DNA from 3 places in the Streptomyces sp. NPDC100445 genome. Region 1 is predicted to be linked to each of the others. Evidence: riboswitches for the same ligand, from Rfam matches in the RefSeq annotation. Region 1 holds a riboswitch; each other region holds the start of a gene.
What was found. A riboswitch is a leader RNA that binds a small molecule or an ion and turns the genes downstream of it on or off. The one in region 1 is predicted to bind cyclic di-AMP.

Region 1 (4,429 bases):
TCACCCAGGTCTCCGGCGACCACCTGGAGGTGATCAAGCTCATCCCGCCGCTGATCATCGACGAGGCCGACGTGGACCGGTTCGTGGACGCCTTCACCGCGGTGATGGACGAGGCGCACAGCGGGGGCGGCCTGATGTGGGACTTCGGCAAGACCCTGATCAAGCAGGCGGTGGCCAACCGCTGATCGGGGGAGCGCCGGGACGCGCCGGGCACCGGGTCAGGCGGACAGCGGCATGAGGAGGAGGAAGAGAAGGAAGAGGTAGCAGAAGCCCACCGCGCCCAGGACGGTGCCCGTCACGGCCGGCCAGAGCCGGCCGGTGCCCCGCCGGGCGTAGTGGACGCCCATGAGGCCGAACGTGATGGCGAGCCCCCCGGTGATGGGCACCACCGGCAGCAGGAAGAGCGTCAGGGCCGGCCACACGCCCGCGGCGGACACGGCGCCGAGGACGAGGGCGACGGGGCCGAGGCCGGCGGCGGGCGCGTCGGCCGGGCGGGGCGTGGTGCTCGTGGACATGCGATCCCCCAAGGTTTTGAACGCGTTCAAATCCAGGGCTCGATCGTAACAGGGCACAGTGGAGGGGTGCGGGGCGCGTGGGTCCGGCGATTCTTGCCTCTGAGGCAAGGAAATTGCCGCTCAGGCAAGAGTCGGGCTCAATGGAGGCATGACCGCCTCAGACGCCCCGCCGCCCGCGGGGCCGCCGGGTGACGACCTCCCGGCCGTCGCGCCCCAGCTGCGCGCCCTGCGCCGGCGTGCGGGGCTGACCCTGGAGGCCGCGGCACGCTCCGCGGGGCTCTCGCCGGCCCACCTGTCCCGCCTGGAGACCGGGCACCGCCAGCCCTCGCTGCCGATGCTCCTCGCGCTCGCCCGTATCTACGGTACGACCGTCTCCGAGCTGCTCGGCGAGACGGTCGCCGACCGGGACGCGATCGTGCGGGCCGCCGACATGGAGTCCACGCGGGCGGGCGGATGGACGTACGTGCAGGCCGGCGCGCCCGGCCGCGGCATGCAGGCCCTGCGGGTGCGCGTGCCCCACGGCTCGCAGGGCGACATGGTGCGCGTCCATCCCGGCGAGGAGTGGCTGTACGTCCTGAGGGGGCGGCTCCGGCTCCGGCTCGGCGACACCGCGCACCTGCTCGCCACCGGCGACAGCGCGCACTTCGACTCCCTCACCCCGCACCGCCTGGCCGCCGAGGACCAGGACGGCGTGGAGCTGCTGTTCGTCCACACCCTGTTGCAGAGTCCCACGGCCACGCTGTGCCTGGGACCACCGACCGGAGAGCTGCCATGAGCGACTTCGAGACCAGGTTCCCCCGTTCCCTGTGGATCCGCCTGATCATCTACATCGCCCTCGGGCACGTCCTCGCGGCGTTCCTGTACCTGCTGTTCACGGTGGGCGCCAAGTCCTGACCTGCCCGCCGCTCAGTCCAGCAGGCGCTCGCGGAGCCGTGCGCGGGTGTCGGGGGAGAGGCCCAGGCCCCGGAGCAGGTAGGTGTCGACGTCGCCCCACGTCTCCTCGATGCTCCGGAAGGCCGCCTCCAGGTACTCGGCGCGGGCGTCGAAGAGCGGGTCGAGCAGTGCCATGACCTCGGGGGTGTACGCGGTGTCCGCGCTGCCGCTGCGGCGCACCTTGTAGCGGCGGTGCCGCGCGTTGGACTCCAGGTAGTCGGCGACGATCGCGTCCCGCTCCACCCTGAGGGCCAGGAGGGTGACGGCTATCGAGATGCCCGCGCGGTCCTTGCCGGCCGCGCAGTGCATCAGCGCGGGCACGCTGTCGTCGGCGAGCGCGTGCAGCACGCGGGAGTGCTCGGCCGTGCGCTCCTTGACGATCTTCCGGTAGGAGGCGGTCATCCGGGCCGCCCCCTTGCCGCCGTCGAGGATCGCGCGCAGCTGCTCCAGGTCGCCGTCCCGGACCATCTTCCAGAACTCGGCGCCGTCCGCCGGGTCGCTCAGCGGCAGGTTCACGTTCCGCACACCGGGCAGTTCGACGTCGGGTCCCTCCAGTCGCTGGTCGGCCGCGTTGCGGAAGTCGAAGACCGTGTGCAGGCCCAGGGAGGCGAGGAACTCCGCGTCGTCCTCGGTCGCGTGCGCCAGGTGCCCACTGCGGAACAGCACGCCGTGGCGCACCCGTCGGCCGTCCGTGGTCGGCAGCCCGCCCACGTCACGGAAGTTGCGCACTCCGGACAGCTCCGGCTCGGTCGACGGGACCTGCTGCGTCACGGGGGCTCCTCCCGGTCGGCCCCGTCGGCGCGGCTCACCGGCGGGCACTGCGACGACCATACGACATCGATTTCCCCAGGCGGCAGGTGTCCGGCGGGCGTGGTCACACCCACCGGCCGACCTCCCGGGGGAGGGGCGCCGTGGTCCCCGCCCGGCTCCGGGCACGGCACCACGGCGCACCGGTACGGGGACCGAGGAGTAGCCCGGACTCCGCGTTCCTCCGGTTATATGACGCTTGGGAGGAATGCCCCCATCGTGACATTGTGCCCAACTCGCGGTCGACCGACCGGACATGTGAGGGACCTACGTGACCAGCGTCATAGTGGTGACCGTACGTCGCATGTCATGCCCACGTAATGTCGTTGCCCAGCCGGGTACTTGAGGGACGGGCGAGGCGGAGTTGCACGCAGGGTGACCACGAGTTCCCCGGTGCGGGTGCCCGAAACACCGGGAGCGGGAACCGGATGCTTGTCTCCCCGCGTCCCGCTCGCTTACGTTCACCACCAATCCGGACGGAACGCCGAATCCTGCCGCCGCCCGGAGCCCCACACTGATCCGCGTCCGGCAGGAGCGGGGGACCCACCAGGTACGACTGCCTGTCCCGGTCTCCGCGACAGGCTTTGGGGTGCAGCCGTGCGACGCACGGCCGGGCAGCTCCAGCCCGAACCCGACAGCTGACCTCGCAGGCGCCGGAGAGGAACCGCGCCATGCCCGCCACGGGTAAGCACCGCCGCCCCAAGACCCAGCGTCTGTCCCGCTCCATCGCCGCCGCCGGGACCGGTGGCGCCGCGCTGGCCCTCCCGCTGATCGGGGCCGCCGGCGCGCACGCCGCCACCCCCGCCCAGCCCGTGGTCGGCAAGACCGTGCGGTCCCTCCCGGACACGGCGGTCAGGACCGCCGCGCAGCCGGCTCCGGGCCTGCGCACCTACACGGTCCGCAGCGGCGACTACCTCGCCAGGATCGCCGACGAGCAGCATGTCGGCGGCGGCTGGCAGCGCCTCTACGAGGACAACCGGCAGGCCGTCGGCGCCGATCCGTCGCTGATCCACCCGGGCCTCAGGCTCACCCTCGGCGGCAAGGCCACGGGGACCCGCACCGACTCCGCCCCGGCCCCGAGGTCCGCCCCGGCCCCGAAGCCGGCCCCGGCCCCCAAGTCCGCCCCGGCCCCCCGCACGTCCACCGGCTACACCCTCCCGGTGGCCGGCGCGGCCACCGGCACCGGCTACCACGTGGCCGGCGGCATGTGGTCCAGCGGCTACCACACCGGCGTCGACTTCGTCGTCCCCACCGGCACCTCCCTGAAGGCCGTCGCCGCGGGCACCGTCGTCTCCGCCGGCTGGGGCGGCGCCTACGGCAACCAGGTCGTCATCCGCCTGAACGACGGCTACTACGCCCAGTACGGCCACCTCTCCCAGCTCTCCGTCTCGGCCGGCCAGAGCGTCACCGCGGGGCAGCAGATAGGCCTGTCCGGCGCCACCGGCAACGTGACCGGCCCGCACCTGCACTTCGAGATCCGCACCACGCCGTACTACGGCTCCGACATCGACCCGGTCGGCTACCTCCGCCGGCACGGCCTCACCGTCGGCTGACACCCCCGCACCACCGTCCGACACGCCACCGAAGGCCGGACCCCGAACCCGGGGTCCGGCCTTCGGCGTTCCGGTTGCCAGGCGGTCAACGCGCCTGACGACGGCCCTATTCCGTGGTTGGCCGATTCTTTGTCAGTGGCTCATGTCACCGTTCGTCAACCCCCGCCTACGGTCGCGTAGGTCACATCCGAAGGTGAATCATGGTCCGACGTGGCAGACGATTCGAAGAATGACAACAGATCAGTGATCGGGTCGTACGTGGCGGTGGGGGACAGCTTCACCGAGGGCGTCGGCGACCCCGGCCCCGACGGGGCGTTCGTGGGCTGGGCCGACCGGCTCGCGGTACTGCTCGCCGACCGGCGTCCCGAGGGCGACTTCCAGTACACCAATCTCGCCGTGCGCGGCAAACTCCTGGACCAGGTCATGGCGGACCAGCTCCCCAGAGCCGTCGAACTCGCCCCGGACCTCGTCTCCTTCTGTGCGGGCGGCAACGACATCATCCGCCCGGGCACCGACCCGGACGAGGTGGCGACGCGTTTCGAAGGCGCCGTGGCCCGGCTGACCGGAGCCGTCGGCACCGTGTTGGTGACGACCGGCTTCGACACCCGTGGCGTGCCCGTG
Region 2 (4,429 bases), on a different contig from region 1:
GTGAGCTGGGTGGTGGCGATCACCGTCCTCTTCATGCTCCCGCAGGTCTCGCCGGTCACCTGGAGCACCTTCAACTACGCCCCGGTCGCCGTCCTGGCCGTCCTCGGCTTCGCCACCACCTGGTGGCTGGCGTCGGCCCGCCACTGGTTCCTGGCGCCCACCGACACCCCCATCCCGGCCGATAAGTGACGATCCCGCGCACTCCCGCCCCGCCGACACGGCCGTGTCCCCGATACCCGATCGGAGACCCGGCCTCCTCCGGCTATGCTCGGACAGGCAACATCGCCTGGGCCCTTAGCTCAATTGGCAGAGCAGTGGACTTTTAATCCATTGGTTGTGGGTTCGAGTCCCACAGGGCCTACCACCACCAGGCAGGGTTTCACCCCCCTGACCTGGCCCCAGCGCCCGGCCCGGGCCACCCCCGGCCCGGGCGCTGCCGCGTTCCCGGGTCGTCGCCGCGACCCGAACCACCGCGTCGGGAGCGCTTCGAGCGGCGGTGCGCCGCTGACGCGTGAACTCGTCGCCCGCGTCGCCGCGTGCGGGAGGACCGAGCGGGCGGCGGGAAGTGGGGCGGCGTGCCGCCGGGGTAGGTTCGCTGGGATGTGAACCATGACTTCGGCCGGTCCACGGGCCGCCGTGAGGGAGTGCGCCGATGCCCCTGCCGTACGTACTGCTGTCCGCCGCCGTCTCCCTCGACGGCTACCTGGACGACACCGGCCCGGAACGGCTGCTGCTGTCCGGGCCGGCCGACTTCGACCGGGTCGACGCGGTACGGGCCTCCGTCGACGCCATCCTGATCGGCGCCGGCACGATCCGCGCCGACAACCCGCGCCTGCTGGTCAACTCCGCCGAGCGGCGCGCGGCCCGGGTCGCGGCAGGTCGGCCGGCGTATCCGCTGAAGGTCACCGTCACGGCCTCCGGCGACCTGGACCCCGGCGCCCACTTCTGGCACACCGGCGGCGACAAACTCGTCTACACCACCGACGACGGCGCCGCCCGGGCCGCCCGTCTCCTCGGCGGCACCGCCGACGTCGTACCGCTCGGGCCCGCGCTGGACTGGCGGGCCCTGCTGGAGCACCTGCACGACGTGCGGGGCGTGGGGCGCCTGATGGTCGAGGGCGGCGGGCAGGTCCACACGCAGCTGCTCCGGCAGGACCTCGCCGACGAACTCCAGCTCGTCCTCGCCCCGCTCCTCGTCGGCGACCCCGCGGCCCCGCGCCTGTTCGGCCCCGGCGCCTACCAGGGCGGTCGCCTGCGTCTGACCGACACCCGGCGCATCGAGGACGTCGTCCTGATGCGCTACGAGCCCACGGCTCCCGGCGCCGGCCCGGTCCCCGTCCCCGCCGACCGCCACTGGCTGCGCGCCGCCTGCGAGCTGGCCGCGCTGTGCCCGCCGTCCCGGACCGCCTTCAGCGTGGGCGCGGTCGTGGTCGCCGCGGACGGTACGGAGCTGGCCCGGGGCCACTCCCGGGAGGGCGACGACGCCCTGGTCCACGCGGAGGAGGCGGCCCTCGCGAAGACCGACCCGGCCGACCCGCGCCTGCCCGGCGCCACGGTCTACAGCAGCCTCGAACCGTGCGCCCGCCGCGCCTCGCGGCCCACGCCCTGCGCCGAGCTGATCCTGCGCGCCGGGGTGCGCCGGGTGGTCACGGCGTGGCGCGAGCCCGACACGTTCGTCGCGGGCGCCGACGGCTCGGGTGTGCTGACCGGCGCGGGCGCCCGGGTCGTCGTACTGCCGGAGCTGGAGGCGCTGGCCAAGGCGCCGAACGGGCATCTGCTCGCCTGACAGCACTCAGGGCCGGAATCCAATGGATTCCGGCCCTGAGTCTTCAGTAGCGGGGACAGGATTTGAACCTGCGACCTCTGGGTTATGAGCCCAGCGAGCTACCGAGCTGCTCCACCCCGCGTCGTTGTGTCTCTACTGTACGCCATCCACGGGGTGCGATGCACATCGGTTCCCCGCGCCCCCCTGTCGTCGTCGCTCTGAGTGATGACGGGGGAGCTGTGCGATGACGACCGAGTCACCATCAAACGTGCGAGTGACTCCTGTACCTCGGCCAACTCGCCCGTTGTGCAGGCATCTTGACCGATTGATCCCCGGACGGAAACGTCAACGATCAAGACGAGACGGCTTGGAAAGTGACTGGCAGGTCTATTAACGTTCGATAACGCAGCGCGGTCGTCCCAGCCGTCACCAGCGACGGCTCCGTGCGCACGCGCCGAATCCCGCAAGGGAACCGGGGAACCACCACCCTGGGGTGAATCTCGCGAATGCCGCCGTGGAACCCATGCGGGTCCACGCCCGGTATACGCGCGTAGGAGACCTTCCCGCTCCGAACCCGTCAGCTAACCCGGTAGGCGGCGGAAGGAAAGGAGCGCGCCCGCGTGGCGTCCAACCGGCCTGCCCCCAGCACCCCGTTCCCGCCCGCCCAGCGCGAGGGCGAGACCTTCGGCTACGGCGACCGCCGGGCCGACGAGGGCCCCTGGGAGGAGTGGAACCCCACCGAGGACTCCGTCGTCCCGGTCCGCGGCCGGCACCGCGTCGCCAAGCAGCGCGGCGGCTTCGCGCGCAGCTCCACCGTCCTCGGCGTCGGCGTGATCGCCGCGGTCGGCGCCGGCGGCATGGCCAGCGCCAACACGGGCAAGCCGCCGGTCTCCATCTCCCTGCCCGACCTGCCCGACCTGCCGGAGATGCCTTCCGTCGGCTCCCTCTTCGGCGGCACCGCCACCGAGGCGCCGGAGACGGCCACGGCCACGACCGCGCTCAGCGCTGTCGGCGTCGCCGACGACCACGCGGGCACCGACGCGGGCGAGGCCCTGCGCACCCGGATCCTGGCCCAGGCCGAGCGGCAGCAGGGCCAGGCCGAGAGCAGGGCCACCGCCGCCGCGCTCGCCAGCGCCGAGCGGCAGAGCGCGGCCGGCGCCGCCCGGGCCGAGGAGGAAGCCGCCGCGCACGCGGCCGAGGCCAAGAGCAAGGCCGAGGCCGCCGCCGAGAAGGAGGCGGCGAAGAAGGCCGCGAAGCTGGCCGAGGAGAAGCGCCGGGCCGAGCAGGCGAAGCTCGCCGGGCAGTACACGCTGCCCACCTCCTCGTACACGATCACCTCGACGTTCGGCGAGGCCGGCAGCATGTGGTCCTCCGGCCACCACACCGGCCTCGACTTCGCCGCCCCCACCGGCACGCTCATCAAGGCGATCCACGGCGGCACGGTCACCGAGGCGGGCTGGGCCGGCTCCTACGGCTACCGGACGGTCCTCACCCTCGACGACGGCACCGAGCTGTGGTTCTGCCACCAGTCCTCGATCAACGTCACGGCCGGCCAGAAGGTCACCACCGGCGAGGTCATCGGCCGCGTCGGCGCCACCGGCAACGTCACCGGCCCGCACCTGCACCTGGAGGTCCACCCCGGCGGCCAGGCCACCGGCACCGACCCGATGACCTGGCTGCGGGGCAAGGGCCTCACCCCCTGAGCGGCATCCCGCGGGAACTCGGCGCCGGCCCCGGGATGTGATCTCCCGCCGCCGGCGTTGTAGTGACGTATGACCTCACTGACATCACCGCGCACACTCGGCTCCTCCGACCTCCGGGTCTTCCCGCTCGCCCTCGGTGGCAACGTCTTCGGCTGGACCGCCGACGAGCAGACCTCCTTCGCCGTCCTCGACGCCTACGCGGCCGTCGGCGGCAACTTCGTCGACACCGCCGACTCCTACTCCGCCTGGATCGAGGGCAACCGGGGCGGGGAGTCGGAGACGATCATCGGCAGGTGGGTCAAGGCCCGCGGCAACCGCGACGACGTCGTCATCGCCACCAAGGTCAGCCAGCACCCCGAGTACCGGGGCCTGTCCGCGGCCAACATCAAGGCCGCCGCCGACGCCTCGCTGCGCCGGCTGGACACCGACCGCATCGACCTCTACTACACCCACTTCGACCAGCCCGAGGTGCCGGTCGAGGAGATCATCGGCGCCCTCGACGACCTGGTGAAGGCGGGTAAGGTCCGGCACATCGCCGCCTCCAACATCAGCCCCGAGCGCCTGCGGGCCTCCCTCGACCACTCCGACCGCGAGGGCCTGGCCCGCTACGTCGCCCTCCAGCCCCACTACAACCTGGTCTCCCGCGACACGTACGAGGGCCCGCTCCAGGACCTCGCCGCCCGCGAGAACCTGGCCGCCGTCCCGTACTTCTCCCTCGCCGCGGGCTTCCTCACCGGCAAGTACCGCCCCGGTACGACCGTCGACAGCGCCCGCGCCGGTACGGCCCAGAAGTACGCGGACTCCGAGAACGGCCGGCGCGTTCTGGCGGCCCTGGACGACATCGCCGCCGCGCACGAGGTTCCGCTCGCCACGGTCGCCCTGGCCTGGCTGGCCGCCCAGCCGACCGTCGCGGCCCCGATCGCCTCGGCCCGCACCGTGGAACAGCTCCCGGCGCTGCTGG
Region 3 (4,429 bases), on a different contig from region 1:
CGGCCAACATCTTCATCGCCGTGCTCTGGACCTGATCACCGGTTCGTGTGGCCGGGCCACGCGGACCCCGGGGTTCAGACCGGCCGCACCACGCTGTGGACGGCCGACGTGCCGACGGAGGAGACCGGCTCCTCACGGACGTACGCGCCCGGCCTGGGGGCGTGGATCATCATGCCGTCGCCCGTGTAGAGCCCGACGTGGCGGTGGTCGTCGTGGAAGAGGACGAGATCGCCGGGGCGGGCGTCGGCCGGCGGGACCCTGGTGCCGGCGGCGGCCTGCCCGGGAGCGGTACGCGGCAAGGTGACGCCGGCGGACTTCCAGGCGGCCTGGACCAGGCCCGAGCAGTCGTAGGAGCCTGGCCCGGCGGCACCCCACACGCACGGTGCGCCCAGCTGGGCCCGGGCGAAGGCGACGGCCTTCCCTGCCTTGGCCGCGTCCGTGCCGGACGGCGCGGAGCCCGGGACGGTCCGCCGGGCCAGCAGCACGCGCGCGTGGGCGAGCTTCCGCTGCACGGCCGCCTTCACCGCCTTCGGGTCCCTCGGCCCCCGAGCGGCGACCTCCGGCCCGCTGCTCCCGGACGGCGCGACGGCCACGCCCTCGCCCCGCACGACGGCGTTCACGACCGGTGCCGGTGCCGCATGGGTGAGCGGTGCGACGGTGCCCACGGGGGCCGGGGCCATGACACCGCCGTCCCAGCCGGGCGCCACGGCGGCCCTGCCGTGCGCCGGGGCCGCGACACCCGCGCCGGTGGTGGGCGCGGGGCTCCCCATCTGCGTGGACGGGGACGGTGCCCGGTCCGGAGCGGGCGTGGTGTGGTGCTGGGCGGTGGGGGCCGCGGCCGGAGGGGCCGGCACGCTGCCGCGGGGGGTCGGGACGGCGCGGGCCCGGGCCGCGCGCCGGGCGACCTCGTCACGCAGCCGCTGGAGGCTGTCGGCCCGCCGCCCTGGGGCACCGGCCGGTTCCTCCGTCACCGCGGCGGTCGCGGTCGCCGAGTCCGCGCGGCGGTAGAGGTCGTCGATCTTGCGTTCGACCTCCTCCGGGCTCGGCCTGCCGTGCCCGGCCCCGGGCAGGGTCTCCGCGGTCTGGGAGAGCACGGCGAGGGAGGTGAGCGCGGCGGTGGCGAGAGCGGGGGTGCGGACGCCCGCCCCCGGGGTCCCGCCGGGGCGCGGCTTGCGGTGCGACGCCAAGGGAGGCGACTCCTTCCTAGCTGCCGCCTACCGGGTTAGCTGTCGGGTTCGGGCGGACGGAAGGGTTGCCCTACGGCGTCGTCCCGGGCGGGAGTCGGCCGATTCACCCCAGGATTCGGTGGGTCCCCGGCTCCGGGTGCCGCGCAGGGGCACGCCGGACTCGGCGGAGGCCGCGCGGCCCGGCGACGTTCGCCGGAGGGGGGTCGTGCGGCCTGACGGCAACCTAGCCAACTCGTGTGTCTTCTGTGAAGGTTGGTGCGCAGTATGTCCGATACATTTCCGTGACCTCGTGGCGCACGCGCATCCGTGTGACCAGGTGCTTCCGGTGCGTGAGGGGAGGTGGGGCGCTCGTGTGGCGAACATCGGTTCCCGGGACGGTGACCGGTTGTCGGTGGGGCGCCCTAGACTCGGAGAGCGATGAGCAGCCTCTTTGACGACAGCTTCCTGGCGGACCTCCAGCCCCCGCGCGGGCACGACGAGGAGCTTCCGCCGCCGCCCGAGCACGACCACGCTCCGGAGCCCGTCCCGGACGATCTGTTCGGCGGGAAGTTCGACGTGCCGCCGGACCGGGACTCCCACTACCGCGACGGCGCCCCGCGCCCCGTGATCGACGCGGCGGCGCTCCTGGAGGGGCTGAACGAGAACCAGCGCGCCGCCGTCGTGCACGCCGGTTCCCCGCTGCTCATCGTCGCCGGCGCCGGTTCCGGCAAGACCCGGGTGCTGACTCACCGCATCGCCCACCTGCTGGCCGAGCGGAGTGTCCACCCGGGGCAGATCCTCGCGATCACCTTCACCAACAAGGCCGCGGGCGAGATGAAGGAGCGCGTGGAGCAGCTCGTCGGCCCGCGCGCCCACGCGATGTGGGTGATGACGTTCCACAGCGCGTGCGTGCGGATCCTGCGCCGCGAGTCGAAGAAGCTGGGCTTCACCTCGTCGTTCTCGATCTACGACGCGGCCGACAGCAAGCGCCTGATGGCCCTGGTCTGCCGGGATCTGGAACTCGACCCCAAGCGCTACCCGCCCAAGTCCTTCAGCGCCAAGATCAGCAACCTCAAGAACGAGCTGATCGACGAGGAGGACTTCGCCGCCCGGGCCACCGACGGCTTCGAGAAGACCCTCGCCCAGGCGTACGCGCTCTACCAGTCGCGGCTGCGCGAGGCCAACGCCCTCGACTTCGACGACCTGATCATGACGACGGTCAACCTGCTGCGCGCCTTCCCGGACGTCGCCGAGCACTACCACCGCCGCTTCCGGCACGTTCTGGTCGACGAGTACCAGGACACCAACCACGCCCAGTACGCGCTGGTGCGCGAGCTGGTCGGGACGGGCGAGCGGGCCGCCGCGGACGCCGGCGTGCCGCCCGGCGAGGGGGACCTGCCCCCCGCCGAGCTGTGCGTCGTGGGCGACGCGGACCAGTCGATCTACGCCTTCCGGGGTGCGACGATCCGCAACATCCTCCAGTTCGAGGAGGACTACCCGAACGCGACGACGATCCTGCTGGAGCAGAACTACCGCTCCACGCAGACGATCCTGTCCGCCGCCAACGCGGTCATCGAGCGCAACGAGTCACGCCGTCCGAAGAATCTGTGGACCAACGCCGGCCACGGCGCCCGGATCACCGGCTACGTCGCCGACACCGAGCACGACGAGGCGCAGTTCGTCGCGGACGAGATAGACCGGCTCACCGACGCGGGCGAGGCACGCGCCGGGGACGTCGCCGTCTTCTACCGCACCAACGCCCAGTCCCGTGTCTTCGAAGAGGTCTTCATCCGGGTCGGCCTGCCGTACAAGGTCGTCGGCGGCGTCCGCTTCTACGAGCGCAAGGAGGTCCGGGACGTCCTGGCCTACCTGCGCGTGCTCGCCAACCCGGAGGACTCGGTGCCGCTGCGCCGCATCCTCAACGTGCCCAAGCGGGGCATCGGCGACCGTGCGGAGGCCATGGTCGACGCCCTCGCCCAGCGGGAGAAGATCAGCTTCCCGCAGGCCCTGAAGCGGGTCGACGAGGCGTACGGCATGGCCGCGCGGTCGACGAACGCCGTGAAGCGGTTCAACACGCTGATGGAGGACCTGCGCACGATCGTCGAATCCGGTGCCGGACCGGCGACCGTCCTCGAAGCCGTGCTCGAACGCACCGGTTACCTGGCCGAGTTGCAGGCCTCCACCGACCCGCAGGACGAGACCCGCATCGAGAACCTCCAGGAACTCGCGGCCGTGGCGCTCGAGTTCGAGCAGGAACGCGCCGAGGGCGAGTCCGGTACGCTCGCCGACTTCCTGGAGCAGGTCGCCCTGGTCGCCGACTCCGATCAGATCCCCGACGAGGAGGGCGGCGACGGCGTCATCACGCTGATGACCCTGCACACCGCCAAGGGCTTGGAGTTCCCGGTCGTGTTCCTGACCGGCATGGAGGACGGCGTCTTCCCGCACATGCGCGCCCTCGGCGAGGTCAAGGAGCTGGAGGAGGAGCGGCGCCTGGCCTATGTCGGGATCACCCGTGCCCGGGAGCGGTTGTACCTCACGCGGTCGGCGCTGCGCAGTGCGTGGGGCCAGCCGTCGTACAACCCGCCCTCCCGCTTCCTGGAGGAGATCCCGGCCGCCCACCTGGAGTGGAAGCGGACAGGGGGCGCGGCGCCGGTGTCGTCCGGGCCGGTGTCCGGGATCGCGGCCTCGCTGTCTTCGTCCCGCTCGCGGTCCTCGGCGTCGGGCGCGTCCGGGTTCGCCACGCGGCGCACGGCCGAGAAGCCGGTGGTCACGCTTGTGGTCGGCGACCGGGTCACCCACGACCAGTTCGGGCTGGGCACGGTCGTCGGGGTGAAGGGCACGGGCGCGAACGCGGAGGCCACGATCGACTTCGGGGACACCAAGCCGAAGCGGCTGCTGCTGCGGTACGCGCCGGTGGAGAAGCTCTAGGGAAGAAGGCCCCCGCCGTCGGGCGGGGGCCCGCCGGTCCCTACGTCGGATCGAGTCCGTGGCTGCGCAGCCACGGCAGCGGGTCTATGGCCGCCCCGCCCGCCGGACGCACCTCGAAGTGCAGGTGCGGACCCGTGGAGTTGCCGGAGTTGCCGGAGTAGGCGATCGGCTGGCCGGCCTTGACGGTCGTACCGGAGGCGACGCGGTAGCTGGACAGGTGGCAGTACCAGGTCTGCGTGCCGTCCTTCGACGTCAGGATCAGCATGTTGCCGTAGGCGCTGTTCCACTGGGTGCTGACCGTGCCGTCGGTGGCGGCCATCACGGTGGTGCCGTAC

Region 2: another riboswitch for cyclic di-AMP. It lies ahead of ACIQVT_RS24375 (M23 family metallopeptidase); the one in region 1 lies ahead of ACIQVT_RS30850 (peptidoglycan DD-metalloendopeptidase family protein).
Region 3: another riboswitch for cyclic di-AMP. It lies ahead of ACIQVT_RS27555 (C40 family peptidase); the one in region 1 lies ahead of ACIQVT_RS30850 (peptidoglycan DD-metalloendopeptidase family protein).

Annotation. Positions count from the first base shown of each region.
Region 1 covers NZ_JBIVZV010000015.1:182,006-186,434, reverse strand. The annotation lists gene ACIQVT_RS30875 (aspartate aminotransferase family protein) at 1-185, shown strand, start outside; gene ACIQVT_RS30870 (hypothetical protein) at 219-515, opposite strand; gene ACIQVT_RS30865 (helix-turn-helix domain-containing protein) at 664-1,290, shown strand; gene ACIQVT_RS30860 (DUF6126 family protein) at 1,287-1,409, shown strand; gene ACIQVT_RS30855 (tyrosine-protein phosphatase) at 1,422-2,219, opposite strand; cyclic di-AMP (ydaO/yuaA leader) riboswitch at 2,765-2,921, shown strand; gene ACIQVT_RS30850 (peptidoglycan DD-metalloendopeptidase family protein) at 2,927-3,808, shown strand; gene ACIQVT_RS30845 (SGNH/GDSL hydrolase family protein) at 4,052-4,429, shown strand, end outside.
Region 2 covers NZ_JBIVZV010000010.1:328,576-333,004, forward strand. The annotation lists gene ACIQVT_RS24355 (amino acid permease) at 1-189, shown strand, start outside; tRNA gene ACIQVT_RS24360 (tRNA-Lys) at 289-364, shown strand; gene ACIQVT_RS24365 (dihydrofolate reductase family protein) at 653-1,786, shown strand; tRNA gene ACIQVT_RS24370 (tRNA-Met) at 1,834-1,907, opposite strand; cyclic di-AMP (ydaO/yuaA leader) riboswitch at 2,208-2,376, shown strand; gene ACIQVT_RS24375 (M23 family metallopeptidase) at 2,386-3,468, shown strand; gene ACIQVT_RS24380 (aldo/keto reductase) at 3,547-4,429, shown strand, end outside.
Region 3 covers NZ_JBIVZV010000013.1:43,658-48,086, reverse strand. The annotation lists gene ACIQVT_RS27560 (hypothetical protein) at 1-35, shown strand, start outside; gene ACIQVT_RS27555 (C40 family peptidase) at 75-1,187, opposite strand; cyclic di-AMP (ydaO/yuaA leader) riboswitch at 1,196-1,363, opposite strand; gene pcrA (DNA helicase PcrA) at 1,605-4,094, shown strand; gene ACIQVT_RS27545 (M23 family metallopeptidase) at 4,135-4,429, opposite strand, start outside.